One region of the Paenibacillus sp. JNUCC 34 genome, then DNA from elsewhere that is predicted to be linked to it. Evidence: riboswitches for the same ligand, from Rfam matches in the RefSeq annotation. Region 1 holds a riboswitch; each other region holds the start of a gene.
The links. Region 1 has a riboswitch for thiamine pyrophosphate ahead of AC2TF5_RS04495 (ECF transporter S component). Riboswitches for the same ligand answer to the same signal wherever they lie in the genome.

Region 1 (8,063 bases):
CATACCAATGGCTTTAGTAATACCCGCTTCAGCCCAATGTCCTTTAATATCTGAAAATGAACCAAGCTCATCTGCAACCATGTTATTGGACACTCTTGACATCAATGCTGCAAATTCCGCTCGGGTAATATTGGCGTTAGGACGAAACGTTCCATCCGAATACCCTTTAAAGTAACCTTTGTTTACTGCCGAATAAATAGCGTCCTTTGCCCAATGATTTCCCGGCACGTCCTTAAATTTCGTAGCTGCTAAAACCTCCCCAGTACCCGTAAATGGAAATACAGCACCTATAGCGATTAAACCGGCTAGCACACTCTTAAAGTACATTTTCATAATCACTCACTCTCCTTAATATATTTTTAATGCGTTTTCAAAACAGCGATCGTAAGAATAATCCGCATTCGTAGTGATGCTAAGGCTGGGAATTTTCAGTTCAGCTTATCTAGGATTGCTATAGTAAAATCGTTACTATATTATCATATTTTATATTAAATTGGTATTATATTCCTATAACTCCTTCTAGTAAAATAGGCACACTTCCTACTGTTTACGCAGAACTTCACGAAAAAAAACGGAGCCCACCGAGATCTCGGCAAGCTCCGCTTTATACGGTAGCAGGAAAGTATTTACATGTAGTTTAGCACTATATATTCCCAAAATCAATTAAATCGCACATCGCCGATCCCGAACCAAGGATAACGAATGGCAATGGCATAAGCCGTACAAGCAGCTCCTGCCAACAGTAGGACGATGAGCACATCATACACGGTGAACCGGGACACATAATAGTAGGTTCTATGTTTTCCGTTCTCCCCGTTAAACTTCTTTGCCTCCATCGCGGCCGCGACCCGATGGGCCCTTCGGATACTCTGGGCAAGCAGCGGAACAGCATACATTCCTGCTCTATGTACCACGCCCCTAACTCCCCGAATCGGCCGTAGACCACGAATCTGAAGTGCCTGACGGCGGGCTACATATTCCTCCCACACCATCGGCAGCAGTCGGATAGAAGCCATGAAGCTATAAGCATATTTGGGAGCAAGTCTCAGCTTCTGCATCAATCCGTAAAACAGATCTACTGAGGACGTTGTTGTTACGAATAGAAGACCCTCAGCCGCAAACGTGATTCCCTTAAACCCAAGATGTAGCCCCCGATAAAAGCTTTCTTCCGACACACGGAACAATCCCCACTCCCACCATATATTCTCGCCCCGACCAAACAGCATCATCGAGGAAGATGAAGATAGAAACGCGATCGCAAACGGAAGGAAGAACAGAAGCATTTTCCAAGGCTTTATGCCACTTAAGACCAACAGACATACGGTAAAAATAACAGCTTGATACATGACAAAATCAATATCATGTGTCAACACGGTCATTAAGAATAGTCCCATCAGCACCCCAAGCTTTATGACTGGATTCGCACGGTGCAGCCAGGTCAGCCGATCCGGCTTCCAGAAATTCATCGGCTCACCCCCGATAGCACCAAGCTGCGTTCTCCCGAACCCTCAGCAGCACCGTTTTCATCGAAAGGATCTCCCTTCAATCTGGAAGAAGCCTGCTGCGAAAAAATCTTCCCCTTCTGGACTTCCCATATATGAGTTGCCGCATTTTGGGCAATTTGCATCTCATGGGTTACCATCAGAATGGCTGTACCTGCTTGGCGCAGCTCTTCGCACATTTCCAGGATGGAGAACGTATTCCGTGCATCCTGTCCGAACGTTGGCTCATCCAGCAGCAGGATCTCTGGTTCTCGTGCCATTGCGGTCGCCACGCTTAGCCTTCGCTTTTGACCGGTCGACAGCTGATAAGGATGACGCTGCTCTAGCCCATTAAGCCCAAACCGCTTCAGGGTGTCACGCGCAGCCAGTACTGCCTCTTCGGACGGTATTCCGTCTACGAGAAGAGAATAGGCCACTTCATCCAGGACACGTTCTGTGACGAATTGAAGCTCTGGATTTTGGAAGACAAAGCCGATTCGCCGCAGCATTGCTTGACGGAGTTTGCGTTCCTTTCTCTTTTTCCCTGTCGGAACAAGATCTCCGCCAAGACGGTATTCCCCTTCCGCCCTAAGCAGTCCCATCAGACCGAGCAGAAGCGAGCTTTTGCCTGCTCCGTTCGGCCCGATAACGGCTGCGAATTCGCCCGGATAAACCGTAGCTTTATCAACTGCCACAACCGACTGCCCTTTGCGGAGCACCGTGAAATTGCTCAGTTCAAGTATCGGGTCCTGATTCACTACCCCCACATGGAATTGTTCCTGTTCTCCACCATGCCATCCCATCATTCGGCTTGTATTACCGCCACTCGCGTTTGGGGATAACTCTCCTAAATGGGCAGCACTGACATCACACAACATACCCTCTGCGTCTACACCTTTACGTAATTCCCCTGCTCTTACCCTATCCGAGGTTAACAGTCGGAAGGTTTCCGCCCCGGCTGGAGATCCAGCATAATCGTCCCATACCCCCGGATACCAGATGCCGTATTCCGTTATCTCCTTTTGAAACGCGGTAAACACAACTTCGGGACTTCCCTCGCCCAGAATTACTCCATCCGGGCCAAACAGCACCACCCGGTCCACATAAGCTGCCATTTCTTCAATCCGGTGTTCCACAATAATCAGCGTCCGTCCATCTGAGACGGACTTCACTGCCTCCCAAATCTGTTCTCGCCCCTCCGGATCCAGCAGCGCTGAAGGCTCATCCAGAAACAGTACCTCCGGCTGAAGGAGCAGTGCGGACGCGAGTGCAAGGCGCTGTTTCATCCCCTGAGAGAGATGGCTGATCGGTATATGTAAATTTTCTAATCGCAAGCCAACGGAACTTAACACTTCCTGCATCCGGCCTGTCATCTCTTCTTGTGGCACAGAAAGGTTTTCGAGCACAAAGGCCAGTTCTTCATCTACATACGGCATGCAAAACTGGGTGTCCGGATCTTGGAACACATACGCCCAAGAAGACGGAATCCGCTGATTCGAGCATTTCATTGGCACCTCTATCGCATGGGGTATCATCCCGCTGAGTACCTGAAGCAGTGTAGATTTACCGCATCCGCTCGGTCCGAGCAGAAGTACCTTTTCCCCTTTTTGGGCAGCAAAAGACAAATCTTTAAACAGCAGCCGGTCTTCACCCGGAAATTTCAGCCGCAACCCTTCCACATATAATGAATGGGATGGCACTATTCCTTCGCCAGCACTCGCTGAATGCTGATCACCTGGGTTCTCACACATGGCGCGGATCGTCCAAAGCTTCATAATCTTTGGCTGAAGCAGGCCGAAGCAGTGAGGTTACACCCGTCCGCTCTAATGCCTTGGCCAAAGCGAACATCAGAAGTCCTGCAATTAACGCACCGCTCGCAACACGCATGCTGTACTTGGCAACAAACATCCACCACACATAATTGTCTGTATAAGCTAAATAGAAATCCATCACCATCGATCCGATCGCAGACGCAGCACCGGCCAATGCAACAGTCCAGGCAGCATGTTTCCGGTAACGGAAGGCGGCAAACACCAGTTCCGCTCCCAGACCCTGTATGATACCGTACAGCAGCAGATTCAATCCCCAGCCGCTTCCGAACAGTACTTCAACATGCGAAGCTGCAAGCTCTGCAATTAATGCTACCCCTGGCTTGCGAATCAACAGAAAAGCAAGCGGAGCTGCTGCAAACCACATGCCATACATCATCTCATCCGCCTCAAAAAATAACGGCTTAAACAAGCTGTATACCGAACCCCAGAAGTGGTATATCACACCTAGAACAAGCGAGACCAGAACCGTAACGAGAATATCACTAAGCCGCAGTCCCCTTCTAACATTTCCATTCTTTTTTGCTTCAACACCAGATTGCATCACAGCTTCTCCTCCTACCCCAAATTAAATTAACAAACACGGCAAAAAACCGTCTGGAAAATATGCGCAGACGGAAAATAGGCCCTATCAGGGTCGGATATTCTCTACGCTGGCATTACCCAGTTCAGATTAACGGTCAGCAGCGGGATCAACATCTGCAGTCTCAGCCTGATTCACTCAAGCCCCCGTATTCCCTATTCGGTTTTAAGCTGACTTTAAAATACACCACTCCTTCCTGAATTTGCAAGCCCCTATTTTTCAAAATCCCCTTTTTATTGCTTTAGGCCCTATTCTATGTCAATATAATGCAGAGTGCGCATATATCCAAAAACGCTATTTGTTAATGCAAGCACAAAGGAGAATTACATGGCTAAACAATTACTGAAGCTGATGACAGAACTCTCCTCCCGAAAGTGGGTATCCCGCATCATGGGTAGCTTTTCCCACAGCAGATGGAGCCGTTATCTCATACCAACTTTTATTCGAATATACAAAATTCCCGCCCATGAGGCTGAAAAAGAAATACATGAATACCGTTCGCTAAACGAATTTTTTTCCCGCCGTTTAAAAATGGGCATGCGCGAAATCGATGAAACAGCGGGCGCAATGACCAGCCCAGTCGACGCCCTCATCACAGGCATGGGACCCATCAAAGCGGGAACCATTCTGAACGTAAAGGGCCAGGATTATACCGTCGACGAACTACTGAACCATTCTCCACGGATGGGGAACTATCTTAATGGCTATGTGTTCGTACTTTACTTAAGTCCTACTGACTACCACCGGATTCATTCTCCGGTAACAGGTAAGAAAGCGGAAAGCGAGCATCTCCGGGGCAAGGTGTATCCGGTAAACGATTTTGCGCTGACCAATATCCGAAATGTGCTCAGCCGCAACGAAAGACTCATAACATATATCAGACATGAACACGGTGAAGTGTCCGTTGTTAAGGTTGGCGCTATGAATGTCAGCAGTATTCGTTATACCGACGAGAAGGCGAATGAATGGCGCAACGGCGATGACCTTGCCTACTTTGAATTCGGCTCTACCGTCGTCCTGCTGACGGAGAACGGAACCTTCACACCTCGTGGTGATCTAAAGCTCGGGGATAAGGTCAAGATGGGAGAACTCCTCGGCCTACTTCACAAGCCGTCAGCCAAGAACTCCTGAATTTCAGCACTTCCTGCTCAGCGTCTTCAACACGATGCGCTGGAACATCCGGTAAGGCAGCAGCAGCTTGGCTGTAAATGTCATACGTGTGCCCTTCGGTAGCCGATATCTGAATCGGGGAGATTTCATCCGTGCGATTTCCCCCACCAGATGGGCCACCTCTCGAGGGTCGCCGCTGCTTTCGGCGGTTGCTTTTGAGAAATTCAGCACATCATCCAGCATAGCCCTATAAGGAGATCCCTCTTGTGCACTAATATCGCTAAAACCTTTACTCCATATGGGTGTACCATACGCACCAGGTTCGATCAGCACTACATCGATTCCTAGCGGCTGAAGCTCCAGCGAGAGGCATTCACCAAATCCTTCTACAGCGAACTTTGAGGAGGCATATGGTCCATAACCCGGAAATCCAACTACTCCGCTAATACTACTCATAAAAATGATTCTGCCTTTTCCTGTTTTGCGTATAAGCGGGAGAGCGGCTTGTGTCACAGATACGGTTCCGAAAAAATTCACATCCATCTGTTTCCTCCATGCTTCAAGCGGTACTTCTTCTACAAATCCGCCAACGGCCTCACCCGCATTGTTCACAAGTAGATCCAAACGCCCCCATAACTTCTCAATTTCAAGTACAGCGTTCTTTACCAATTCCGGCTCACATATATCCAGCGTGACCACATGAATCCGTGATTCCAATCCTGCTTCCCTTGCTAAACTAAGCAATCTGTCCGAGCCTTCAGGCCTTCGCATTCCTGCCGCCACATGATATCCCTGCGCCGCCAGCTCAAGACATATCAGAAGCCCAAAACCGCTAGAAGCCCCTGTGACGAATGCTGTTTTCCCTGTAAAATCCCCCATGCTTCCCATTCGTTCTCTCCTTCAGACCTTGATTGTTCCAATGCTAAGCTTCCCTACGTTCTATCTATCTTAGTATCCGCCATACGTAGATTCAATAGCATACTAACCAAGAATAAACGCCTTCGGCATCATACGTGAAACATATAAATCTAATATTTAAAAAAGCACCCCGCTATGTTCGCCGGGTAGGATCATTCCTCTCGGGAAATAACGAAGGTGCTGAAATGTATTATGAATGAATTAGAACCATAAATCCTGCTTAGGCTTCGTATTCTTAAACCGACGCAAGCGGTTTCTAAAAATACCACAGCCCCCGCAGTTGGAAATTAGGCTGCGCATCCGTCTTCTTTGGCTCATTGCCGGTACCCCCTCTCTGTCTTTTCAAGACCTTATTCAGAATATTCCCCTTACAATTTCCCCGTGAACCAGATCTATCCTCCTTTAGCGAACCTCAGAAGGACTTCTCCCTGTGTACTGTTTGAACTGGCGGCTGAAAAAGAAGATATCCCTATATCCGAGAGCATCCGCCACCTCTGTCACATTCATTCCCTGGTGGAGTAATAAATGCTGGGCCCGCTCTATTCTCATTTTGATAATATATGACTGTACCGGCGTGCCGATAAGCTCCTTGAACTTAATCGAAAAATAGCGTGGAGACAGCCCTGCTCGTGCAGCCAGATCTTCGACCCGGTGCGGTATACCTGGATGTAGTCTAACATAATTGGCAATCTCATGAATCGCTTCAGTAAGATGATTGCTCGCTTTTTTGATCACTGGTGTATCCCGGTCTTCCCTGAGCAGGTAGATCATCAGCTGTTTTAAAATGATTTTCCCTTCTTCTTCTGCCCCGTAAGGTTGATCAAGGTACAGCCGAACGTATCTGGCAAGCAAATATTCAAAATCCATCGTCTCGTTCAGCCTCCGATAAGGCGCCGGCACCTCGCTGACAGGATCGGTAATATCAAAATGTATATAGGTTAGAACTAACGGCTTCTGAGGGTTATGTGTGGCACTCGTATGATCACCAGGGTAGAACAGGAAGCAGCTTCCTTTCCCTACCTCAAATGGCTTATCATTAAGCACTACGGTCCCTTCCCCGCTCCACACGTAAAACAAGTCGTAATTTTGCATCGGCTTTTCGCGCTTTTGCCATTTCCACCCCGGTTCGCAGGCGATTTTGGCCAAGGCGGGCTTGATTACAAATGAAGACAGCGATGCGTTCAGCATCACGTCACTCCCCCTTGTCTCTCCAAAGTTATCTATCTCTCTATCACCATGATACTCCTTTTTTTTTACTTTTGCATGTCCTCCCATGCGAGAGCCATTCGGGATACACCTCTTTCGATTTGTTCTTCATTCAGATGGGAGAATCCGAAGCATGCCGCCGGGATCGCCGGGGAACTGGGGGAAAGCCGGTATACAGCCGCATCCCTGAATTCCACGCCTCTCTTGCGTGCGGCCTTCTTAAAAAGCTCATATCTCTCACCATCGTGAAGCCATTTTGCATAGACATGCAAACCTGCATCACCCGGTTCCAGTTGAAACAAATGTGTTGCCTTTTCTTTCATCTGACTGCAAAAAAACTGATGTCGCCCTCCATACAGCCGGGTCATCCGGCGCAGATGACGACTGTAGGCCCCCCTTGATATAAAAAGAGACAAGGCGCGCTGCTCCAACAGTGCCGATGACACCGGCTCATACAATGCCTTGGCGGCGATCACCGGCTTCACCAACGCTTTTGGAAGAACGGCGTATCCAAGACGCAAACCGAGGAACATTGTCTTGGAAAAAGATCCAATATAGATCACATGCCCTCCGTCATCCAGTGCTTTAAGCGGCTCCATTGGACGACCGCCCCAGCGAAATTCGCTATCGTAATCATCCTCAATAATAATCGCTTGATGAAGCCTTGCCCATTTCAACAGTTCCCTACGCCGTTCTAAAGACAGTACAGCTCCAGTTGGATATTGACGGCTCGGAGTAACGAATAATAGCCTTGCATTCCAGTCCTCCGGAATTAGGCCTGACCGATCCACCTCCGCTGGCACAATGATTCCGCCGCAAGATTGCACAGCATTTTTTATCCCGTGATATCCGGGATTTTCAAGGACGACGGGATCACCCGAATTGATCAATAATTGAGAAAGTAGGACAATGCCCTGCATCGATCCACTAAAAATA
Region 2 (8,063 bases), 2.2 Mb from region 1:
TCAAGGTTTCTGTTTCTCTCACCTTGTACTTATAAAAGAGGAATTCGAGAATGTAAAAACAACCTTATACCTAAAAAAATTATGAATTTATATATCTGTCTTCTTTTCTCTGCTGCTTTCAAATGATTGAATAGCCTTAGTCAGTTCATTAAGTGAGTTATCTAACTTGTCCATTTTTTCGCCAATGGTTTCTAAAACATAACGAATCAAAATAAAACAAAGCGTGACAGGAAATCCAACATTAGTTATAAGCGAGATTACATCTGTTACTTGCATACAACGTTCTCAACTCCTTCCTAAAGTATTTCTACATATAAGGAAGGGTCACATTATTTTTCCACAACCACTAACTTGCTTTGTTTTATTTATTCTTTCTCAATTAACGAATCAAAAAAAACGTAATTAGTAAATAAATAATAAAAGACTATCTCATGAGCTAATTTCATGGATAGTCTTTTTTGTTTTGTTTCAAACTTTAGATTGAATGATTATTACACAGTTTTTTGTTTCGGTACTTTTTGATTTAAAATCCAATAACTTACTGATAAAATAAGAACATATGATCCTATATTTTTTGAAAATAGGTTGTTAAATGATGTCGTAAGATCTCTCTATATATAAATATGGAGCCAGCATGGGGGGGCGCTTATGAATTCCAAAATATATAACCAGATAATAAGGAACTTATCTAAACAGCCTATTATAATCGAATTCCTAAAGAATCAAAACCACATGGAGTTGCTAACTAACTATCTTAATGAACCAACACATGCAAATAAGAAAAAGGTAGACGAGGCATTCAAGAAATATTTTATTGAGCTCAGGTTCACAGCTTATATGTGCTCACTAATCCATTTTACATCGATAGATTATGACAAAAAGCAAAGGAAAGAAAGGAATAGGTCTGTTTTATTTCCAGAGAACGATCCCAAGGGTCCTTTCCCCTACATAGTTACAGAAGATCATTCTATCGAAGAGACACAGGTCTCTTCGATAGAAGATATTATTAGCAGCTTGCCACTTCATAAAGCCATCTTAAGACTTACAGAAACAGAGAAAATAGTATTGTTAGATGCGTATGTTTTTAATAAATCAGATACTGAAATTGCGAATAATAAAAGGGTTACACAGCAAGCTATTTCGAAAACAAGAACAAAAGCATTAAACAAATTAAGGACCTATTTAACTAATGGAGAGGTGTAGAGGATATGGAATCGTTAATGGACTTAATTAAAAAAGCTCAGGAAAAAGATGCAATCGCGATGGAAACAATAATACAAAAATATACCCCGAAGATCCAAAAATCAATGTGGCAAACTTCTAACCAAGATAGGAACGATTTAAAACAAGAAGTAAACCTGAAGATGATAGAAGCAATCTATAAATATGATTTAGAAACGGTTCCTGGATTCTGGGATTTGATGGATTTCGAAGAAGTGAAAATGCTTGATCTTTTAACAGATTAGAAAAAATGGCATAACGGTAACGGAAATTATTGCAAATACTCGGTTTGTGATATTATTTATGAACGAAAGGTTTTAACGAAAATGAGCCGGAGGTTTCAGCTATGATAAGGGATGACCATTTAGGTAAACTGATTAAGCTGACGGGGGAACGTGCAAGGCTTGATGCCAAGGCAAACGGATCATATGTCGTTTATAAAGATAAACATGGCAAAATGATAAGGGAGTATTCTAATGGGGTCAAAGAATATATCTCGGGAAAAGATAATTGAATCCAAAGCGTGCTGGAAGCTGAGAGTGGCAACATAAAGCATCAAGAAAGAGTATTACCTGATTGGGTTGTACCTATATACAATCAATTGAAATTGCTTTAATTAATAACCCGAATTCATCCTGCTTAAGTAAGAGGTGATTCGGGTTTTATTTTTGCTTAGATGTTGTATAGTTTTTTCGTATGTGGTTCTCTGGAGATGTTTGACATATTCCGTAAACCTTTGTACAGTATTATTCAATAGAATAGGAAGTCCACTAGGGGAGCCGTTAGCGGCTGAGACAAGAGGATATCTTGGACCCTTTGAACCTGATCTAGTTCATACTAGCGTAGGAAAGTGGAGTCGGTCATAAGGTCTTAAATGCGATGTGTTCGTACACACTCATAGGCATATAGATGAAGCCGCTCCAGCTTTCGGGGCGGCTTTTTTTGTGTTGTTCCGAGGGTGCTGTCTTACGGGACTTCCTGCTCTTCAATTATTTGGAGGTGGGGAAAGTGAGTTTTACGCAAGAGCTCCGTCAGAAGGCGGACGGCATTTTTCAGGCCATTTATGAGCATCCCTTTGTGAGAGGTATTGCAGATGGGAATCTGTCCAAGGAACAGCTAATTCACTATATCAAACAGGACTATGAGTATTTGAATGCCTATATGCGGATTTACGGGATCGCGATCTCTAAATGTAGAACACGGGATGAGATTGCAGATTTTAATGAACAGATTTCTTTTATACTCCACAGCGAAGTTCACCCGCATCAAAATTTCTGTGCTGTCGCAGGAGTAACTTATGAAGAGATGCAAGGGTACCCTCTCGCTCCGGCCGCGCATCATTATATCCATCATATGCTGACGGTTGCGCATGAAGGCAGTCTCGGTGAGATCATGGCCGTGCTGCTGCCTTGTCCTTGGACGTATCTGGAGATCGGCCGGAAACTGCTGGATGAAGTTCAGCCGGATGAGACCCATCCGTTCTATGAGTGGATATATTTTTACGGGAACCGGGCCGAGGATGCAGCAGCCAATTTCCGTAATCGTGTGGATGCGTGGGCGCAAGAAGCAACGGCTGCCGAGCGTGAGCGTATGGCTGAACACTTCATGCTCAGCTGCCAGCTGGAGTATATGTTCTGGGACATGGCTTACCGGCAGGAAGAGTGGCCATTGCAGGTGTAGACTTCGGACGTGTGACATTTTTGCGATTCCATAATGATAAGAGAGGCTGATCAATGTGAATATGCTGGATCAAGAGCTTTCTGTTCTTCTTGAAAAGGTGCGGAAAAATAAACCGCTCGTACATAATATGACGAATGTGGTGGTGACCAATTTTACGGCGAACGGCCTTTATGCGCTGGGAGCATCTCCGGTGATGGCTTATTCGCCTGATGAAGTCGCTGATATGGCGAAGATCGCAGGCGCGCTGGTGCTGAATATCGGGACTTTGTCCCGTGAATTGGTGGATGCAATGATTGTTGCCGGGCAGTCGGCAAATGCTCACGACGTCCCGGTACTGCTCGATCCGGTGGGAGCGGGAGCCACGACGTTTCGGACGGAGTCGGCTCTGCGAATTCTCAGCGAGGTCAAGATCTCACTCGTGCGGGGCAATGCGGCCGAAATCGCCCATCTTGTGGGAGAGGAACGAGAGATCAAAGGCGTGGATGCCGGAGACAGCGCGGACGGCGGTAATGTGGATCTAGCGATTCGGGCTGCGCGGAATCTGAACACGATGGTCGTGATCACCGGACAGGAGGATGTCATTACCGATGGAGTGTTAGTACGGATCATAAGCGGTGGAGACGTACTGCTCACCAAGGTGACCGGAGCAGGCTGTCTGCTGACCTCGGTGCTGGGTGCTTTTGCTTCGGTTGAACCGGAATTGATGCTGGCAGGTACTGCAGGCCTCGCCTTCTATGGTGCGGCGGCTTCGCAAGCAGCGGAGCGTACGTCTGATCTCGGACCCGGAAGCTTCCAGGTTGCGTTTCTGGATGAGCTCGCCAAGCTACACCCGGGCTCATTGGAGGGACGCTCCGTTATTCGCGAATTGGGTGCAGCCGCTGCAGGTGAGAGACGATGACGGGCACTCACGTTCCCAGAGCGTTGACGATTGCCGGCTCGGACAGCGGCGGCGGAGCCGGAATCCAAGCGGACCTTAAGACGTTTCAGGAGCTTGGCGTATATGGCATGTCGGCTATTACTGCGATAACGGTGCAGAATACACTGGGTGTTCATGGGGTATATCCGCTACCTCCGGAAGCGTCGGCAGAGCAGATTGAAGTCGTAGGGTCAGACCTTGGGGTGGATGCTTTGAAGACGGGCATGTTGTTTAGTGCAGATATTATCCGCACCGTGGCAGAACAGATTCGGAAATTTGGCTGGGAGAAAGTTGTTGTCGATCCGGTGATGATCGCTAAAGGAGGTGCCGAGCTATTGCGTACAGAAGCGGTGCAGGCACTCAAGGAGGATTTGCTGCCCTTGGCACTGGTCGTTACCCCGAATATCCCGGAAGCCGAAGTATTGTCCGGGATGAGCATCCGGTCAATGTGGGACCGCCGGGAAGCCGCAAGGCGTATCCGTGAGCTTGGACCGAAGATTGTTGTGATTAAGGGCGGGCATGATGGGGGCGAGGATGGTAGCTTTAGCGAAGAGAGCATAACTGGTGGAAATAGCACAGGTTGCGGTGAGAGTGGATTTAGCCGTAATGATGATTACCGCCAAGGGAGCGGGCAGGTCGTTGACCTGGTCTATGATGGATCGGTCTTCACAGAGCTGACCGGCGAACGGGTGCACACCGTCCATACACATGGCACGGGCTGTACGTTCTCCGCCGCGATTGCCGCAGGATTAGCCAAAGGGATGTCTCCACTAGTAGCCATTGCGAATGCCAGAGCATTCATTCAGGCGGCCATCGAGGACGGCCTATATCTTGGCGAGGGTCACGGCCCGACAAACCATTGGGCCTACGGTCGCCGTCGTCAGGAGGTGCTTCGATGAGGGACAGAATTTCTCCCGCATTGATGCGCGAATACCTTCGGATGTATCTGGTCATGGGCAGTGTGAACTGCCGGACAGAGCCGGAGAGGGTGCTGGCAGAGGCGTTAGCCGGTGGCGTCACGTTGTTCCAGTTCCGCGAGAAGGGGACGGGGGCGTTGTACAGTGAGCCGATGTTCACACTCGCTCGCCAGCTGCAGGACATGTGCCGCCGAGCTGGCGTGCCGTTCATCGTGAACGACGATGTCGAGCTGGCGCTGGAACTGAACGCCGACGGCGTACATATCGGCCAAGACGATGAATCCGCCGATTCCGTCCGGGAGCGAATCGGGAACCGGATTCTCGGCGTTTCCGCCCACACGGTGGAAGAAGCCCGCCGGGCGATTCTTCACGGCGCCGATTATCTCGGTGTCGGGCCGATCTACCCGACGATCTCCAAAGACGATGCGAAGGCAGCGCAAGGCACTGCGATTTTGAGTGAGCTACGTGGAGCTGGAATTGAGCTGCCTATCGTTGGGATCGGCGGCATTAACGCCGATCGTGCGGGGGAAGTGATTCGTGCAGGCGCGGATGGTGTGGCGATGATATCTGCGGTGACGCAGGCGGAGCGGGTTAGGAGTGCAGTGGAGGGGATAGCGGCCATGTTGAACCGGGCAGTAGTGAGGTTGGGTTGATGACTTTGAATTCGCTTTATTCGGGCGAAAGAATACAGCATATGAATCATAAGTTGGGAACTTGAAAAGAGCTTTTTCCACTGAGAGGTGGAAAAAGCTCTTTTTGTAGTGCTTCAGCAGAAGGTATTACATGTAAACTATCTTCGGTATAGCTCTTTGAGGATGTTTAAGCCTCTTAGCTGGTTGTCTTCATCCTGCTGAAGCAGCAGGGAATTAACTTCAAGCAGGATCTCATTGTCTTTTTTGCCTAAGGACATGAAATCGAAGAAGTCTATATTAAGCGCATTGGTTATTTTTTCTAGGGTCTGCACGGTGAAGTTGCCTTCTCCTCGTTCCAGTCTACCAATATAACTAAACGAAGTTCCGATTTTTTCGGCAAGCTCCTCTTGGGTTAAGTTTTGACTTTTCCTTATTTCTCTAATAACAATGCCTAATCTCACTGTAATCGATTGCATCATATTGGTATCTACTCCTCTTATATAAGAAGTGTAGACAAAAAAAAGTTATTATTGCAGTCACTATAAGATTTATTTAATGTTAAATATTGTCCTTTAATGATTCAAATGGTAAACTGTAAATATATTCAAGTCTGTCAAACTGATATATATAAGATTTTAAATCGCGAATAGAGGTGGCGAGCAATGATGGATGCCGAAGTCATTCGGCAACGAATAGAAGAGTCGAGGCAATTGCTGTATCAGCTGGGGAAGAAGTATGGTTTGCGGCACCCTAAGGTCCTTAAACAATCAATGGAGCTTGATGAACTTCTTAATCGGTATAGCAAGGCTCTTGTAAAAAAGCCATGAAGTCGTTTGCCTGAATCAAACGACTCTTCGTTAAAAGAATGACCTCAACGATTGCCCACTCAGATCCAAGGCAGTAATGTTTTAAGATACGTTATTAATCTGCCTGTGCTTTCTTATCAGCAACCTCAACCTTAATTTGTTTGAATAACTCTTCTTGGATCATTCCTGTAATATTGTCTATAGCTGGGATATTGAATTCTTCTAGACCCAAATATGGCTCTGTCTCCTTTAGCGTTAACATCTTTCGCCAGTGGTAGTTGGATTGTAATTTAATGTGGTTGTTTCAAATCATCTGACTCTATATGAACCGGAAGAACTGCTGAACCATACATGCCTATGTCCTCCATAAATTTTATGAATAAGATAAATTTTTTTGTTAAAGTAAGGTTTCACGTATCGCCTATTATCACAATTGTGACAATAGGTGGTTTTTGTTTTCCATACATAACACACACAAATTTTTCGGGGGGGATGGACATTGATAAAATCGAAGATCACTTTGATATCGAACAGAAAATGATCGTTCGTTCATTAATGTCTTCGTTAAACGATGGATCACATTCCATAAGCGAAGATATGTATGTCGAAAGTAATACTGATGTTATCGAAAGGTATAATCGAGTGTTAGAAAGTATCTTTGTGAAAACGAATCATCATGCTCATTACGTGATGATGATGAGAGAGCAAGTTAACTCTAAGGTAAAACAAAACAAGACAATGAAGCTTTAAGAGTAGTCAGGAAATAAAATCCAGATTAAGCGAAGCTGCAAGTGGAACTCAGTTTCCAGTAGTTTTATAGACAAATTTAGAACGCTATATAGTGTATAATTAACTGTACTTGACTGTTCAACGCTATATTATTTTGTTATTATTTAATGTTAAGAAAGCAGCAACATGCGAACTAAACATTATTTATTAATATGTCGAAATTTGATTTTAAGGTAGGGTACAACAATGAGTAAAGCACCAGTAATCTTTTCATTCTTTTCAGGGGCTGGCTTCTTAGATTTAGGATTTGAAAATAGCGGATTCGATGTTGTTTTTGTAAATGAATACCATCGTCCATTTTTGGAAACATATATTCACTCACGTAAAGTAATGGGTATTCCTGAACCTGAATATGGCTACCATCTCCGTGACATTACAGAGTTTGAACAAGAGAATGAATGCAAGTCCCTTTCCAACTTAATTAATAAATCAAAAAAGAAAAATCGTCTTGTAGGGTTTATTGGTGGTCCTCCATGTCCGGATTTTTCAGTTGGTGGGAAGAACAAAGGATATGAAGGCGAAAACGGTAAGCTCTCAGCAACTTATGTTAATTTAATTTGTAAACAAGCACCAGATTTTTTCTTGTTTGAGAATGTTAAAGGACTATGGCGAACAAAAAAACACAGAGCGTTTTATGATTCGTTAAAGGAAACGTTACATCATCATGATTATGTGACCACTGAACGATTAATAAATTCAATTGAGTATGGCGCACCTCAATCTAGAGAACGTATTATACTAATTGGGTTCAAAAAGAGTGTATTGAAGGAATTAGGAATCACACAAAAATCTAATCAGGCGTTAACAGATGTATTCCCCTGGGAGAAGTATTTAAAATATCGAATCGAAGATATTAATGTATTGCCTTGGCCTGAAATGGAGTCATTTATTGAAGACGGTGAACGTTTGAAACCAAAAGGAATAATTGAAGAGTTAACAGTGGACTATTGGTTTAAGAAAAATGATGTTGAAAATCATCCCAACGCTAATCAATATTTTACGCCAAGAGCAGGATTAGCAAAATTCTTAGTGATCCCAGAAGGTGATGATTCTAAGAAATCATATAAGCGTCTGCATCGATGGAGACCTTCTCCTACAGTTG
Region 3 (8,063 bases), 960 kb from region 1:
TGTGAATGACAGCTTTCTGACCCGGCTATCCTTCTGCCATGCCTCAGCAATCTCGCTCGCTTCACCTATTACAACGTTAATGACGCCAGCTGGAATTCCTGCTTTTTCTGCCAGCTCCACCAGCTTGAGTGCAGTATATGGCGTTTCCTCTGAAGGTTTAATGACGATCGTACAACCGGCGGCCAATGCAGGTGCTGCCTTTCTGGTTATCATTGAAGCTGGAAAATTCCATGGCGTAATTGCAGCGACGACACCAACAGGCTGCTTTGTTACAATGATTCGTTTATTGGGAGAGGAAGACGGAATGGTCTCACCGTAGATTCGTTTCCCTTCTTCTGCGTACCAGCTAATAAAGCTGTTGGCATAATTAATTTCTCCCGACGCTTCTTTCAGCGGTTTTCCCTGTTCAAGCGTCATGATCTTCGCCAGTTCATCCGTGTGTTCTTCGATCTGTTCATACCAGCGACGCAGTAGCTTTCCTCGCTCATCGGCTGTCAAACCAGACCAGGCTGGGAACGCATTAAAAGCTGCATCTACCGCCAATCCTGCTTCGGTACGTCCACCCTTAGCCACCGTTCCGATAATTCCACCGGTAGCCGGATTCACAACCTCCATTTGTCCGGATGCGGTCACCCACCGTCCGCCGATATACATGCCATTAGGATACATGTTATAAACCTCCTCTTCAGTCCTGAGTCTTCATTATCCTCTAATAGTAACTGGCTATCAAACAACAAAAACACCGATGCCTGAAGACAGACACCGGTGTTTCTAATCTATTTATTGTTACTTCACACCAGCGTTTACTTCTTTAACCATTTCTGCTACGGATGTCAGTCCACCACCGGAAAGATACCAGTAGTTCGGATCCAGGTAAACGATGTTTCCTTCTTTGTAAGCATTTGTTGTCTTCACAAGTTCGTTCTCTACTACATCTTTTGCACCAGAAGCTTCACCTGTAGTTACGACAGCTCCGCGGTCAACAACGAACAGATAGTCCGGATTTTTCTCTACGATATATTCGCTGGAAATGTCCTTACCGTGTGTGCTGACTTCAATACCAGGGTCAACAGCTGTAAATCCGAATACATCATGCAGAATACCAAAACGGGATCCAGGACCATAAGCACTGATCTTTCCTTCGTTCGCCAAAATAATCAGAGCGTTCTTTCCAGTTGCTGTAACCTTATCGTTCAGTGCTTTAATGTCTTTATCAATCGCAGCCAACTCTTCTTCGACTTGACTTTCCTTACCGAAAATTTCACCAAGAGTCTTCATATTTTCTTTAAAGGAATCCATATATCTGCTTGTGTCAACGCCCATGTAAATCGTTGGTGCAATTTCAGAAAGCTCTTTGTATGCATCGCTTTGTCTGCCGGAAATAATAATGAGATCTGGAGCAATTTTGTTGATTTTTTCAAAATCCGGTTCTTTTAAGCCACCCACGTTCTCATATTTACCTTCACTATACTTGGACATATAAGGAGGAACATTCTTTTGAGGAACACCTGTAACCTCTACGCCCAGCTTATCCAGCGAGTCCAATACACCAAAGTCAAATACTACAATTTTCTGAGGTTTTTTTGTAATTGGAGTTTCTCCAAGTTCATGCTTAATAGTCAATTTATCGCCTGTAGCCTCTTCCTTATTACCGCTCGCACCCGTTTTCTTCTCATCGGAACCACATGCGGCAAGAGCCAGTGTAAGTAAGGATACCATAAATAACATCAACATTTTCTTCATTTCTTAAACACCCCTGTTTTTTTATTTATTATATTTAATATAAATATTTGAAGATAAGGTTAAATTTTACATTACCATGTCATAAGAGATCCTTCCGCTTTGCCAAGCAGACCCCTTAATATTTATGAAGGAATAAGCTCAATCGCATATCTTATTCCTTTTTGAAATTGTCCCAACTAACGCTTATGCGTAGTAAACACAAATCTTATTATCGTTAATCTCTTCAATCTCAATGTCCATATCATAGATTCCTTTAAGCACATTGCTCTGGATAATCTTATCGGTTCTGCCCTCGTTCTCAATTTTTCCGTCTTTCAGAGCTACGATATAATCCGAGTAGCAGGACGCAAAGTTGATATCGTGAATAACAATCACAATCGTCTTATCCAAATCCGTCACCAGTTTTCTGAGGATTTTCATGATTTGGACAGAATGTTTCATATCAAGGTTGTTCAGCGGCTCATCAAGCAAAATATAATCTGTATTCTGAGCGATGACCATGGCGATATAAGCACGTTGAGTTTGACCGCCGCTCAGCTGATGCAGATATTTATCCTGCATATCTTCCAGCTCCATGTAACGAATGGCTTCATCGATATATTTCTTATCCTCATTCGTTAATCTGCCCTGAGAGTAAGGGAAACGCCCGAAGGATACCAGTTCTCTAACGGTCAACCGAAGACTGATATGATTCGACTGCTTCAAGATCGAGATCTTCTTGGCAAGGTCGCCACTCTTCCATTGGCTAACTTCCTTACCTTCAATCATGATCTCTCCGCTGTCTTTCGTAACCAGTCTGCTGATCATGGACAAGAGGCTACTTTTACCGGCACCGTTCGGTCCGATAAATGACGTAATCTTACCTTTAGGTATCGAGACCGATACATTATCCACGACTTTTTTGCCGCCGTAAGCTTTAGATACGTTAGTTACCTGGATCATGATTTACTCTCCTTTAATAGCAGATATATGAAATAGACACCACCGATAAAGTTAATGATGACACTCAGCGTTGTTGAGAACGTAAACACTCGTTCAACAATTAACTGACCTCCGACCAGAGCGATGATGCTGATCAGGATAGAACCTGTAATTAAGTAGGAATGACGATAAGTTTTCATGAATTCATACGCCACGTTAACAACAAGGAGTCCCAGGAATGTGATTGGACCGACAAGTGCTGTTGCTACTGAAATCAGAACTGCCACGATAATAAGCATTCTTTTGACAACATAATCGTAATTCACACCTAGGTTAATCGCGTGCTCACGTCCCAACGCTAATACATTGAGATACTTGAAATACCTGGCAAAATAAATCAGGGTAATTGCCACCACTATGAAAGCAATGACTAACAACTCTGTTTTTACATTGTTGAAACTGGCAAACATTTTGTCTGAGATAAACTGGAATTCATTCGGATCGATCAACACTTCCATAAAAGAAGATAAGCTTGAGAATAACGATCCGAAGATCATTCCGATTAATAGAAGGAAATATATGTTGTTTCCTTCCCTTCGGAACAAAATCTTGTACAAGACTCCCGAGAAAAGAATCATGCCGCCGACATTGATCAGAAAGTTTACATTACCCAGCTCATACAGTTTAAAAGAACCGAAAGCGAATATGACAAATGTCTGTATTAAGACGTATAAGGAGTCCAACCCCATGACACTTGGCGTCAAAATCCGATTATTGGTAACCGTTTGAAACACCGTGGTAGACAGCGCAATTGAGCCGCCTGTTAGAACAATCGCCAACACCTTCTTGATTCTTCTCGGCAGCGCGTAGTCCCAGTTACCTCCAAGATCAATGAACAAGAAGAGGCCTATCAGGATGAGTGCCACCGCGGCCAGCAGACCGGTTTTGGCTTTATATGTCATATGCCTTTCTCCTCATCAGTAAGTAAATGAATATGCCGCTTCCGATTACACCCACGGTTAAGCTGATCGGAATTTCATAGGGATAAATGATAATTCGACCGATGATGTCGCAGAAGAGAACAAATGCGGCCCCGAGTAGTGCGGTATGCGAAAGGCTTTTTTTCAAATGATCCCCCAAGTAAAGACTCACGATGTTTGGTATTATCAACCCCAGAAAAGGTATCATACCTACAGTCAGAACTACTGAAGCTGTCACCAGAGCCACAATGATCAAGCCGATGTTCACAACTCTCCGGTAACGAAGCCCCAGATTCGTTGCGAACTCCTCTCCCATGCCGGCCACAGTAAACTTATTAGCGAATAAGTAAGCCAGAATGACCAGAGGAACACTTATGTACATCAACTCGTACTGCCCTTTAATGATCATCGAGAAGTCACCCTGCAACCAAGCAGACATGTTCTGAATAAGGTCATATTTATAAGCAAAGAATGTAGCGACCGAGCTGATAATATTCCCGAACATCAATCCAACCAACGGGATAAATACCGCATCCTTGAATTTGATCTTGTCGAGGATCTTCATAAAGATCATCGTACCTGCAAATGCAAACAAGAATGCAACCAGCATCTTAATCAGAGGACCCGTAGTTGAGAATACCAGCATCGCTACCAGAATGCCCAGCCTTGCGGAATCCATAGTCCCTGCCGTTGTTGGAGATACGAATTTGTTCCGGCTGAGCTGCTGCATGATCAAACCGCAAATACTCATACTGACTCCCGCCAGAATTAGACTGATAAGCCTCGGTATACGACTGACTAGCATAATATGCTGTTGTTGCTCCGTCATGCGGAACAGGTCAAGCGGTGAAATATCCTTCACTCCTATGAATAAAGAAGTAATGGATAACACCACAACTGCTGCGATCAAGTATCTTTTCTTCATATCTCTTCCTTCTATGCGGGATGCAGTTCCGGTATGATCCGGCTGGATGTCGATATCACTCTCAATGAGATTGATTATCATTTGCGATCTAAAGTGAATTATATCATCACATTCTCAACCCGACAAGTATAATTGAGAATCAAACTCAATTATACTTTTAATTATTAGCACATTTGTTCATCGTTTGTTCATAATATTAAGTTTCTTTCATGATAAGATCACTTGTTTAAATCGCCCTGGTTCAATTATTTGTTTAAACTTCAAAAAAAGTGATTAATAAAATCTTGACAAGGTGTTCTATATTATACTAAGATACTTACGTATCAATCATTTCTTACAAAACGTAAGTTGATAGACGTTGTGAGAACTCCATATGAATGTATGATTGATCGAAGTATTAGAAACCAAGATGCATAATCACAGGTATATCAAGGAAATGCTTATATCAGGTGAAAATGCAAAAATGATAATTTTAGGAGGATTTTATATTATGTCAACAGATTTCAGCACTGCTCTTAAGAATCGCCGCTCCCACTATGCAATCAGCAAAGATTCCGTTATTTCGGATGAACGTATCCATGAAATCGTAAATGAGGCTGTAAAACATACTCCGTCTTCTTTTAACTCCCAAAGCGCCCGTGTGGTTGTACTTTTAGGAGAACAACACGATAAGCTGTGGAACATGACAGAAGGTATTCTTAAAGAAGTGGTAGGCGGAAGTGAGGAGCAGTTTGCTCCCACAGCTCAAAAAATGGCTGCTTTTCGTGGAGGTTATGGTACTGTCCTCTTCTTTGAAGACAACAATGTAATTTCAGGCCTACAAGAAAACTTCGCTGCTTATGCGGATAACTTCCCAATCTGGTCTCAGCAGTCTTCCGGTATGCTTCAGTTTGTAGTATGGACGGCACTTGAAACAGAAGGTCTTGGTGCTTCCTTGCAGCACTATAACCCACTGATCGATGAGAAGGTAAAAAATGAATGGAACCTGCCTGAAAGCTGGAAGCTTATAGCTCAAATGCCTTTCGGCAACCCTACAGCTGAGCCTCACGAGAAGGAATTCAAACCTCTTGAAGATCGCGTAAAGCTGTTTAAATAAGAACCTATTCAAGAAAGCACCGATGATAGTCGGTGCTTTCTTTCTTTTATATAGTATCTTATACTTATTGATATATCCCGATCACGGGGAGTACAATATCGCTATAACAATTTTATCATCAATTCACTGAAGTTCGTTTTCACTCAACTTAATGAATTATTTTCAAGCTGAACTAGGGGTGCCTTGTGCTGAGAGACGAATTGTTCGTCAACCCTTACTACCCGATCTAGGTCATACTAGCGTGGGGAAGTGGAGCTTTATGTTTATTTTGCTATAAGCATAAAACTGCACTCCTTCACAGGGTGCAGTTTTTTTTATATCTTATTAGGAGGTTATTATGTATGAGTAATCCAGCATGCGGGACCAGCCGAATTGTAGGCTGCCGTTTCTCTGTATTTCCGATGACTGACAGGTTCGTTCAGGTCATTACAGAAGCATTGGCGTCCGTAAACACGGACAAGGTATGGATGTATACCGATGATTTATGTACTTGCATTAGAGGCAGAGCCGAACATGTATTTGACGTAACCCGTGCAATATTCGCACATTCAGCGGCCACTGGCGTACATACCGTATTTAATGGAACATTCTCAATCGGATGTCCAGGCGACAGCAAAGGTGATGTGTATATGTCGGAAGATGATACACGTATGAACGAAGGCCTTGCGGGTTCAGCTAATATTGAAACTGCCTGTCATTTCTCGCTCTATCCACTTGGCACAGATAATTATATGGACATCATATATCAAGAGGTTGAACGTGCTAAATCAAAAGGGACTCTGACACAAGGCATTCACTATGCCAGCCGGCTGGACGGTACATTATCAAGAGTGTTCGACACACTCGAAGATGCCTTTATGCATGCGATTCAAACTGACCGAAGCCATCTGGTTATGACAGCCGTGGTATCGGCCAATAGCCCTTCACCAAAAGAAATCTAGCACATGATTATATCACACAAAACAAAGATGAGCTCGGCCTGATTGCTGGCCGAGCCTTATTTCTTTTGTTTTACTTAGTTGCTTATACCATGCAGTAAGGACGATAACCACTCGTGTGATTTAATCACAATATTAATGTATTGAGATGGGAGCGATTCAGTAACGGCAAGAGCCCCTTACCTTTGTTTATTCTTCATATCCGATTAAATGAGTTCCTCCATAGGGCTCAAGGAGTCTTGGCACTAATTCGATTATGGCTTCCCGATCATCGTAAAGATACAACCTCTCGAGCGCCTCCTCCAAATCCGCTGCGATGCTGAAATTAAATTCCGACAACAATCGGTATAATGTCTTTCCCTCACCCGTCCACTGTTGATTCACTCTAAGAATAAACTCGCATAATAGCGTGGTCAGTTTTTGAGCGATAAACCACATTTCTACACGTTTGTCTGAGCCTTTTAAGTCCATCATAAATTCGGTTACAGCATAACGGGCTACATCAATATCAAATGAAGTATAGGGCAACGGGCCATAATCCAGATCACTTTGTGCTTCTTCCCGAATCTTCTCCCCTTCCGGGCGAGAAGTTAATACTCTTCCTTCTGCGAGTATACGCTGCAGAGTTGGATTTCCGGCCATTACACCTGCATCAAACTGCTCCCGGTATCCTGATGTTGTTAAGAAGAACAGTTCCACGACCCAGCCAAATGATTCAATCGTTTTTCGATTGAAGTCTTCCACACTGTCATCTATAAGCACAATATCGAGATCAGATTGTTCGTTGTGCTCTCCTCTGCCTGCACTTCCTCCCAATACAGCTATCAAGCAATTCGGATAGTCCCGAAATATCAGTTGTTTGGCTACCTCGAACGGCTCAGTTTTCACGATACGTTCCCCCATTGTTTGATAAATACCTCCTCAGCCGAGAAAAACGGGCTCAAATTATTAAATTCAACTAAAACCCCAAAGGTACCTTAAACATATGGTAAATAGACGAATACACTTTACACCGAATATAAGGAAGAATTGGGGGACTCAAGAGCATGAACTATATCAACATGCTATCCAAATTAGGAATGGGAAGCGCTCATCCGGGAGGATTTGAAGCGACCCTAAGGTTATTCCGAAAAGAACCAATCCCTCTAGGCAGCCGTATTTTAGAAGTAGGCTGTGGGACCGGTAGAACTGCATGTCACCTGACCGAGCAAGGATATAACGTTACCGCTGTTGATCTGCATGAGAACATGCTGAATAAAGCCCGAATGCGGGCTGATGCAATGGGACTGGATATTAATTTCCTTAAGGCTGATGTGTGCTCTTTACCATTTGAGGGTGAACAGTTTGATTACGTGATTGCAGAGTCAGTCACGGTATTCACCAATGCAACCGAATCGCTATCCGAGTACTGCCGGGTATTAACCAAGGGAGGCACGCTGTACGACCGTGAATTGCTGATG
Region 4 (8,063 bases), 1.6 Mb from region 1:
AGCCGTTCCGATGGCGAAGCCAATCAGTGTCAGCTGCAGGGTGGCAAGCGTATGTCCGAGCAGGTCTTCGGCTCCGGCAGCGGCTTCTCGGGCGATGTCCGAAGGCGGAGGCAGGATCCAGGCTTCCACATCGAACCAGGAGACAGCCAGCTGCCACACTGTTAAAAAGAAGAGGACCGCCACAACGGGCGGCCATAGACGATTCCACCAAATCCTCATGGACGGTATTTCTCAGTCAGCCGATCCATGCTGATTCCTTCGGGATTCTGCGCTATTTTCACTTGGGATATGACGCTCGGACAGCCAGCCTTGAAAAGTGCCTCGTGCATATCATTCACAATCTTCAGCAGCTCTGGCAGTTCTCCTTCCAGTGTCGTTTCCAGCGCGTTCACCTGATATTTGACACCGGATTCCTGAATGACCTTGATCGCTACGTCTACATAAGGTATGCTGTCCCGGCCGTCGGGTGTCTTGGGAATCACTTGAATGCTGAGCAGTGTACTTGCCATGGTCCATTCCATCCTTTCGTTATATCGGATCTATTGTTCTGCGATTTACGGGCTATCTGGTAAAAAATCGTTCGTGAACGTGCTGCCTGCCTCGAGCGGCTTATCCAGCAATTTACGTTCAAACATCCATTCAGCATAACCCTTCCACACGCTTTCTTTCTGTTCTCCCCAGCGTTGAGCATCGTCTTGGTAAAGCGGGCTGAGCCACTTCTGGCTAGCCAGAACCAGATCCTTGTCCAGCTCAGGTACCGCCTTGGAGAGGAGTGCTGCAGCTTCTTCCGGCTGTTTAATGGCGTAGTCATAGCCTTTAGCCGTGGCGCGCATGAACGCTTTGACCAGTTCCGGATCTTCATTGATCATTTTCTCGCTCGTTACCAGTACAGGTGTATAATAATCCAGCGCTTCTGAATAGTCTTTCACATAAATCATATCCAGTTTCTCTCCGCGAAGCTCGGCTTCAATACCGGTCCAAGCGTAAAAGATCCAGGCAAAATCAATATCGCGCTTCACGGCAGTGAAAAAATCCGCATCTCCCATATTAATCATTTTTACCTTGCTTACGTCGGCGTTATCTTTCTCCATGATCGATTTCATCACAGCCTCTTCTACAGGGGAACCCCAACCGCCGTAAGCTTTACCTTCAAAATCGCCTGCTTTTTTAATACTTCGGTCAACCGGAGCGGCAAATCCGGACGTATTATGCTGGATCACAGCTGCAATCGAAACGAGCGGCACGCCTTGAGTCCGTGCCAGAGTGACACTTTCTTGGTAGCTGACACCGAAGTCAGCTTTGCCTGAGGCGACCAGAGCATCACTGCCGCCAGCACCGGGCTGTATGATCTTGACGTTGAGCCCTTCCTCCTCGTAATATCCAAGATCTTTTGCAGCGTAAAGCCCTGTATGGTTCGTGTTTGCCGACCAGTCCAGCATAACCTGAACGTCTCGCAGCTCAGCAGCAGGTTTGTTCGAATCACTAGCTCCTTCATTGTTCGGTTTTTCTTTGTTTCCGCATCCGGCAACAACAAGCAGCACCGTGCAGATTATGACCAAGGACATCCATCTTTTATTCCGTACCATGTTCTCTCTCCTTCTGAACACTTACTTCTACATACCTAATCACAAAAAAAGCGTCCCGATATTCGGGACGCATACGAGCGCAAAGGTTGATAGCGGTATAAAGAGACCGCTAGATACACATTCCTACGCTGGCATTACCCAGATCAGGTATAAGGGTCAGTATATTTAAGGTATACAATCTCAGCCGGCCAATTCCAGCACCCCGATTCTTATGAAGTTGTTCACATAATTTATGATTAACTACGTGTATTATAGTCCGGCCTTCAACATCTGTCCAGTGAAGGTCTGAAAGCTATGGATATCCTCAGCGCTGGAAAAATTCAATGTTCTCCCCTTCGGGGCCGTGAATAAAGAAGTAGCGATGCCCGTTTGGCAGAGTAACGATTTCTTCATCTAAATGCGGTACATTCAGAGCTTTTACCCGGGCGTATTCTTCTTCAATGTTGTCTGTGCTTACAGCAAAGTGATGGACCGTCCCTTCAGCCGGAAGGGAATCGCTGTACCCTTGAATAAGCTCGACTTCGGTCTCATCTGCACCGTGAAAGCCGAGGAATGCCAGCTCTATGACTCCGTTCGTATGTGTAAGCCGTCCTTTCAGCTCAAGTCCGACAACCTCCGTATAAAATGCAAGCGTCTTATCCAGGTCCCGTACCACAATACCTACATGATCCAGTCGTCTCTGTGTCATTCTCCAGGCACTCCTTTAATAATGAAAGTTTAAGAAATTAAAAGAATCATAGCATTTAATTCCCAGTTGTCAAGTGGGGATACTAAAAGGGAGAAGATCTTCCACAGGTGGGTTCAAATCTTACACTTTTGCGTTCTATTCTTTACTTCCCGATGGGTAAAAAGTATCATTGAATAGATGGATATTATAATTCTTTAGGCCTACTACATACATTATGTCTACACAAGCTAACCTTTTACAGGGGGAACGCTTATGAACTGGAATATAGCACGAATGACACCGCTGAGGCTGGCGGTCATATATTTGTTTGTTCAATTTATGATTGTGCTTTGGGCTCCGGAAGCCGTAGCTGTTCAGAGGGTGCTAACGGTTATCGCGCCGCTGGCGGCTTCAGGATACCTCGCTTTAGTTGCCTTGCGGCATATGGGATCGCTGCGGATTTTTTGGATGCTGGTCATGCTGGGACTGATCTGTGAAGGACTAGCCCAGTTCATATGGGCATATCCGATATGGACTAAGGGAGAATATCTGGCTGAACTGAGCGCCGCGGATTGGCTCTGGACCATGGAGATGGTGCTGTTTACCACAGGGCTAGTTTATTTGTTCGGACAAGAACAAGGACTGCTTAGAGGTCTGCGGTTTATGTTTGATATCGTTATTATATTTATCGTCTTTATTACGGTAAGTTGGGAATATCTCTTGAAGCCTCAACTGCAGGGTTACCTCCTAGAAGGAGAAGGGACCTCGCTCTGGGTAAACCTGATGTATCCAGTGTGCGGCATTATACTGATATTTTTCACACTTGTCTTGTATGCTAATGCCAAGCAAGTTCAGGCCATGGTTGCAGTGTATCTTTGTTTTGGTGGCTTAGCTTTTGTAATCGGTAACCTATTTTATTTAGTTACTGTCGATTTGGTGGGGGCTGTTCCGAACCCTTATTTGGATCTGCTCTGGACAACGGCTGTGTTCCTTATCGGAATGGCGGGCGTACGTTCGGTTTCTGGAATGCGGGAAAAGGACATCGTGGAGGACAAGCAGTCAGCAGTCGGGACATTTTTGGTAAAGTATCTGCTGCCGTACGGTGTTCTTGGGTGGCTTTTTTATCTAATCTCGGAGCGATTCGAGGGATGGAGCGGACTGTTTACAGGCTTGTCGCTTAGCGTACTGTTTATTCTGGTTCGTCAGGTGCTCATCCAATTGGAAAATGACCGGCTGATGGAGCGTCTGCATGACAGCTTGAAGCAAAGTGAGTATCTGGCTCATCATGATGATCTCACAGGCTTGTACAACCGTCGTTATTTCAATGCCCGTCTGATGGAGGGCATAGAGGATGCTGACCAAAATGGGAGTAGGCTGGGTCTGCTGTATATGGACCTGAACCAGTTTAAATCCGTGAATGACAGCTACGGTCACCGGACCGGTGATCTGCTTATCCAAATGGTAGCCCGAAGATTGTGTTCCTTGGACAGCGAACGAATGATTGTTTCCCGTCTGGGCGGGGACGAATTTACCGTTATGGTCTATCCTGCCGTGGACGATAAAGAATTGGAGGAACTAGCTGACCAGATTAGCGCGCTGTTGAGCAAGCCCTATGAGCTGGAGGGAGTCGAGATCCAGACGGGGGCTAGCATTGGACTTGCGGTATATCCGGATCATGCCGCGAATGATCAGGAGTTGATCGGACGAGCTGATTCTGCGATGTATGCAGCTAAGGAAAGTGGAGAAGACTGGCAATTATATGCCCAATCTCCACCTACAGTTTCATCATAAAAATGTTAAAAATTGCAAAGATTTTGTAAGCTATATGCCGATAAGAAGTATAGATAGTGAGTGAGCTTGCTGAGGAGGACAATCATGTTTTGCAATAACTGCAGCACCATTGAACCGATTGAGGACCGGGGAATCATTTATATACGTCCGATATTTGCCGAGCTGATGTTGATGTTCCGTGAGAACGGCTGTGCTGTAGAGGAGACACCGGAAAGTTGTGCCCTCCATTACAGTGATCATGAGGAAATACTCTTCATGTTGCAGCACATGCAAGTTCTTCCTTCATACATCCAGCAGCAATTGAACTTTAGCGTGACTAGAGGAGTTGTGCCGGATGTTCAGCATAAATGGACGCCACTACGTGAATTTGAGGAACGTATGAAGCATTATGATGTTGTTAAGATTATTTTGGAAAAGAAGTTTACGAGCTTTATGCAGCCGATTGTGGACGGTTCTGAACAGATTGTAGCTTATGAGTTTCTGTTGCGTTCGAGCGAGAACGGCGTGCCGTTTCAGCCCTATGAGCTGTTTGAAACTGCGCGCAAGACAGGACTGCATTCGTTCTTGGATCGTGCGGCCAGAATATCGGCAATTGAGACGAGCGCTCTTTGGCTACCGAAGGGTGTTAAGCGTTTTGTGAACTTTTTGCCCTCTTCCATATATAATCCGGAATTTTGTCTCACCCATACCTTTGATACGATTGAACGGCTGTCGCTTGATCCGACGGATTTTGTGTTTGAGGTGGTTGAGACAGAGCGTATGGATGATGTGAAACATCTTCAGTCTATTTTTGAGGTGTATCGACAAAATGGGATTTCTGTAGCGATGGATGATGTTGGAGCCGGCTACTCGACGCTCGAACAGATGATCAGGCTGAAGCCGGATTATGTGAAGATTGACCGGAGTCTAATTGACCATTGTGATGTGAACCCGGCGCAGCAAAAGCAGCTGTCGACCATTACGGACATTGCCCATGATTTTGGTGCGAAGGTGCTGGCTGAAGGCATTGAACGAAGGGAAGAATTTGAATTTTGTCGTGGAATCGGCATGGAGCTGGCCCAGGGTTATTTGTTCGGAAAGCCGGACAGCCGCCCGCCGTGTGACTATGAACGCAGTTTGATATGCTCATAATGGACGATGTGAGGTCCGGGCATTTGAATACATATTTGCTGTAACTCTCATACATAGCACCCATGGGTGCTTTTTCTTTTGCCTATGAACATGTTGGAAGATGCAATCCCCGGATATTCCACCAAAGTAAAAAACGGGTACCGTCCTTGAGGACAGTACCCGCTTTCTTATACCCGTCAGACTTCATTTTGTAAAGCTAATTATCTGGCCACTTTTACGTCACCCATACCGCTGATGGTGTGCTCTTTGCCGTTCAGACTGATAGCAGCTGGAATATCGGTCTCGTTCAAGACGATAATTTCCTTGTCTGTAACGTTCACCTTCAAGCGGGAGCCCCGGAACATAACCTTGAAGGAGAAGGAGGTCCAGTGACCCGGGATGAACGGATTCAGGTGAAGCACGCCGTCTTTAACGCGCAGACCGCCGAAGCCATGAATGACAGACATCCATGTACCGGCCATGCTGGTCGTATGGCAGCCGTCTTCCGTATCATTGTTGTAGTTGTCCAGATCGAGCCTTGAGGTCCGAAGATACATTTCGTACGCTTTCTCCTGATATCCCAACTCGCAGGCGAGAATGGAATGCACACAAGGGGAGAGAGAGGACTCATGCACGGTGAACGGCTCATAGAAATCAAAGTTGCGTTTCTTAGTGTCCAGATCATAACGGTCACCCAGGAAGAACAATCCTTGCAGAACGTCTGCTTGTTTAATGTAAACCGAACGTAGGATGCGGTCCCATGACCAGTTTTGGTTCAGCGGGAGATGTTTAGGATCCAAATCCTTAACCGGCACAAGCTCCTTGTCGAGGAAGCCGTCCTGCTGCAGGAAGACGCCGCGCTCTGTGTCAACCGGATAGTACATTTTATTAATAATGTCCTGCCATTTCGTCGTTTCTTCTTCCTGAAGATTCAACTTGCCAACTAGCTCCGTATAACGCTCTGGCTCGTTCTGCTCCAGATAGTTCAACACATCCAGTGTATATTCCATCGTCCAGCAAGCGATCCGGTTCGTGTACCAGTTGTTGTTGACGTTGTTCTCGTACTCGTTCGGGCCAGTCACACCAAGCATTACATACTGGTCCTTGGCAGGAACGTAGTTAACACGCTGTTCCCAGAAGCGAGAAATTTCCGCAAGCACTTCAAGACCGTATTGACCGAGGTAAGCGAAGTCACCGGTGTAATTAACATAGTTATAAATGGCATAGGCAATAGCTCCGTTACGGTGAATTTCTTCAAACGTGATTTCCCACTCGTTGTGGCATTCCTCGCCGTTCATCGTCACCATCGGATACAATGCGCCTTTGGTGAATCCGAGCTTCTTCGCGTTTTCCTTTGCCTTCTCCAGATGTTTGTAACGGTAAATGAGCAGGTTGCGGGAGATGCTGGAGTCCGCTGTGCTCAAGTAGAACGGAAGGCAATAGGCTTCTGTATCCCAGTAAGTGCTGCCGCCGTATTTCTCGCCTGTGAATCCTTTCGGCCCGATGTTCAGACGGTCATCCTCACCGCTGTACGTTTGGTTGAGCTGAAAAATATTAAAGCGGATCGCCTGTTGTGCGGCAACGTCACCTTCGATGACGATGTCACTTTCTTTCCATTTGTCGCCCCAAGCAGTCGCTTGTTCGCGAAGCAGTTCATTGAATCCTGCCTGTACGGCTGTATTTAACACCTCGCGGGCAGCCTCGACCAACTGGCCAAGACCATGGTTGCGGGAAGTGACGTTTGCGACATATTTATAGAGTGATACTACTTCGCCTTCATTAGCTTGAACGGATACCCGGTTTCCGGCGAATTTTTCCCGTTCAATGATCTCGGCATCCAGATTCAGCTTCTCACCGTTTTTCGAAATCTCGTAGAACATAGCTGAGGTGACATGGAAGTCGAGCTTCTTAGTTTTAATCGTTAATGCTGCGGTACCTTGACCAGCTTCCTTGAACACCTCCAGCCAAAACTTCTCGTCATAGTTAGAGTCTTTATTCTTCACATCTCCGTCGAGGTATGGTGTGAAGATAAGCTCACCTGAGAAATTCAGAGGTGTTACAGAGTAGCGGATGCTTCCGATCTCATGACGGACAATGCTGACGAAACGAATGGCTTCAATCTTCAGTTCCTTGCCGTCTTCCATGACCGCTGTAAAGCTACGGGACAGATAGCCTTCTTTCATATTAAGCACGCGTACAAAATCTTTCACGGTGCATTTCGCCAAATCCAGCGATATGCCATTAACGTCAACATCAATGCCGATCCAGTTGGTGCTGTTAAGCACCTTGGCAAAATATTCGGGATATCCGTTCTTCCACCAGCCTACACGTGTTTTATCTGGATAATAAACACCAGCCATGTAGCTGCCTTGCAGGGAAGTTCCGCTGTACTGTTCTTCAAAGTTAGCACGCTGGCCCATAAAGCCATTACCGATACTAAAAACACTCTCAGAAATTTCATGGTTATGCGGATCGAATCCTTCTTCAATAATTGACCATTCATCAAGTTTTAAATATTGCTTCATAATTACCGGCTCCTTTGTGTTTAGGTAATAATGCTGGAAAAATATATGAATTATGCCCTTTGAAACGGGAGGCTATGCGCGTAAATCGCCGCTACCCTACAGTTCCTTTAGGCTGTTAAACGAGAAATCTGCCAGAGAGGGTACGACCAGATTGGCGCGTCCCAGTGTCTGCGGTGAACCAATGCCTACACTTCGCATACCGGCACGGATGGCGGCTTCAACACCGGCTTCTGCATCCTCGAATACAACGCACTCGGCTGCTGTTACCCCGAGCTCCTGAGCGCCAAGGAGGAATACCTCTGGATCAGGCTTCGCGCTTTGCGTTTTGGTGCCGTCGATAATGGCATCAAAATACGGCGTGAGTCCTGTATTATTCAGAATGAG

Region 2: it holds a riboswitch for thiamine pyrophosphate, as region 1 does, so the genes downstream of both, tenA (thiaminase II) here and AC2TF5_RS04495 (ECF transporter S component) in region 1, are expected to answer to the same signal.
Region 3: it holds a riboswitch for thiamine pyrophosphate, as region 1 does, so the genes downstream of both, AC2TF5_RS09170 (YkoF family thiamine/hydroxymethylpyrimidine-binding protein) here and AC2TF5_RS04495 (ECF transporter S component) in region 1, are expected to answer to the same signal.
Region 4: it holds a riboswitch for thiamine pyrophosphate, as region 1 does, so the genes downstream of both, AC2TF5_RS25310 (ABC transporter substrate-binding protein) here and AC2TF5_RS04495 (ECF transporter S component) in region 1, are expected to answer to the same signal.

Annotation. Positions count from the first base shown of each region.
Region 1 is NZ_CM177770.1:982,214-990,276, reverse strand. Features, by position in the region: gene AC2TF5_RS04510 (S-layer homology domain-containing protein) at 1-333, opposite strand, end outside; gene AC2TF5_RS04505 (energy-coupling factor transporter transmembrane component T family protein) at 660-1,466, opposite strand; gene AC2TF5_RS04500 (ABC transporter ATP-binding protein) at 1,463-3,232, opposite strand; gene AC2TF5_RS04495 (ECF transporter S component) at 3,225-3,854, opposite strand; TPP riboswitch at 3,939-4,053, opposite strand; gene asd (archaetidylserine decarboxylase) at 4,221-5,024, shown strand; gene AC2TF5_RS04485 (SDR family oxidoreductase) at 5,028-5,891, opposite strand; gene AC2TF5_RS04480 (helix-turn-helix domain-containing protein) at 6,324-7,109, opposite strand; gene pdxR (MocR-like pyridoxine biosynthesis transcription factor PdxR) at 7,175-8,063, opposite strand, start outside.
Region 2 is NZ_CM177770.1:4,855,147-4,863,209, reverse strand. Features, by position in the region: gene AC2TF5_RS22745 (hypothetical protein) at 88-276, opposite strand; gene AC2TF5_RS22740 (sigma-70 family RNA polymerase sigma factor) at 649-1,203, shown strand; gene AC2TF5_RS22735 (helix-turn-helix domain-containing protein) at 1,209-1,466, shown strand; gene AC2TF5_RS22730 (hypothetical protein) at 1,568-1,735, shown strand; TPP riboswitch at 1,984-2,087, shown strand; gene tenA (thiaminase II) at 2,230-2,901, shown strand; gene thiM (hydroxyethylthiazole kinase) at 2,963-3,799, shown strand; gene thiD (bifunctional hydroxymethylpyrimidine kinase/phosphomethylpyrimidine kinase) at 3,796-4,716, shown strand; gene thiE (thiamine phosphate synthase) at 4,713-5,387, shown strand; gene AC2TF5_RS22705 (helix-turn-helix domain-containing protein) at 5,525-5,845, opposite strand; gene AC2TF5_RS22700 (Spo0E family sporulation regulatory protein-aspartic acid phosphatase) at 6,029-6,193, shown strand; gene AC2TF5_RS22695 (hypothetical protein) at 6,665-6,922, shown strand; gene AC2TF5_RS22690 (DNA cytosine methyltransferase) at 7,148-8,063, shown strand, end outside.
Region 3 is NZ_CM177770.1:1,945,869-1,953,931, reverse strand. Features, by position in the region: gene AC2TF5_RS09200 (NAD-dependent succinate-semialdehyde dehydrogenase) at 1-669, opposite strand, end outside; gene AC2TF5_RS09195 (siderophore ABC transporter substrate-binding protein) at 787-1,743, opposite strand; gene AC2TF5_RS09190 (iron ABC transporter ATP-binding protein) at 1,927-2,685, opposite strand; gene AC2TF5_RS09185 (iron chelate uptake ABC transporter family permease subunit) at 2,682-3,626, opposite strand; gene AC2TF5_RS09180 (ABC transporter permease) at 3,616-4,569, opposite strand; gene AC2TF5_RS09175 (nitroreductase family protein) at 5,060-5,665, shown strand; TPP riboswitch at 5,830-5,930, shown strand; gene AC2TF5_RS09170 (YkoF family thiamine/hydroxymethylpyrimidine-binding protein) at 6,007-6,606, shown strand; gene AC2TF5_RS09165 (nucleotidyltransferase domain-containing protein) at 6,793-7,506, opposite strand; gene AC2TF5_RS09160 (class I SAM-dependent methyltransferase) at 7,650-8,063, shown strand, end outside.
Region 4 is NZ_CM177770.1:5,457,604-5,465,666, reverse strand. Features, by position in the region: gene AC2TF5_RS25320 (ABC transporter permease) at 1-219, opposite strand, end outside; gene AC2TF5_RS25315 (MTH1187 family thiamine-binding protein) at 216-509, opposite strand; gene AC2TF5_RS25310 (ABC transporter substrate-binding protein) at 555-1,586, opposite strand; TPP riboswitch at 1,690-1,801, opposite strand; gene AC2TF5_RS25305 (VOC family protein) at 1,891-2,274, opposite strand; gene AC2TF5_RS25300 (diguanylate cyclase domain-containing protein) at 2,527-4,044, shown strand; gene AC2TF5_RS25295 (EAL domain-containing protein) at 4,129-5,175, shown strand; gene AC2TF5_RS25290 (glycoside hydrolase family 65 protein) at 5,376-7,679, opposite strand; gene pgmB (beta-phosphoglucomutase) at 7,776-8,063, opposite strand, start outside.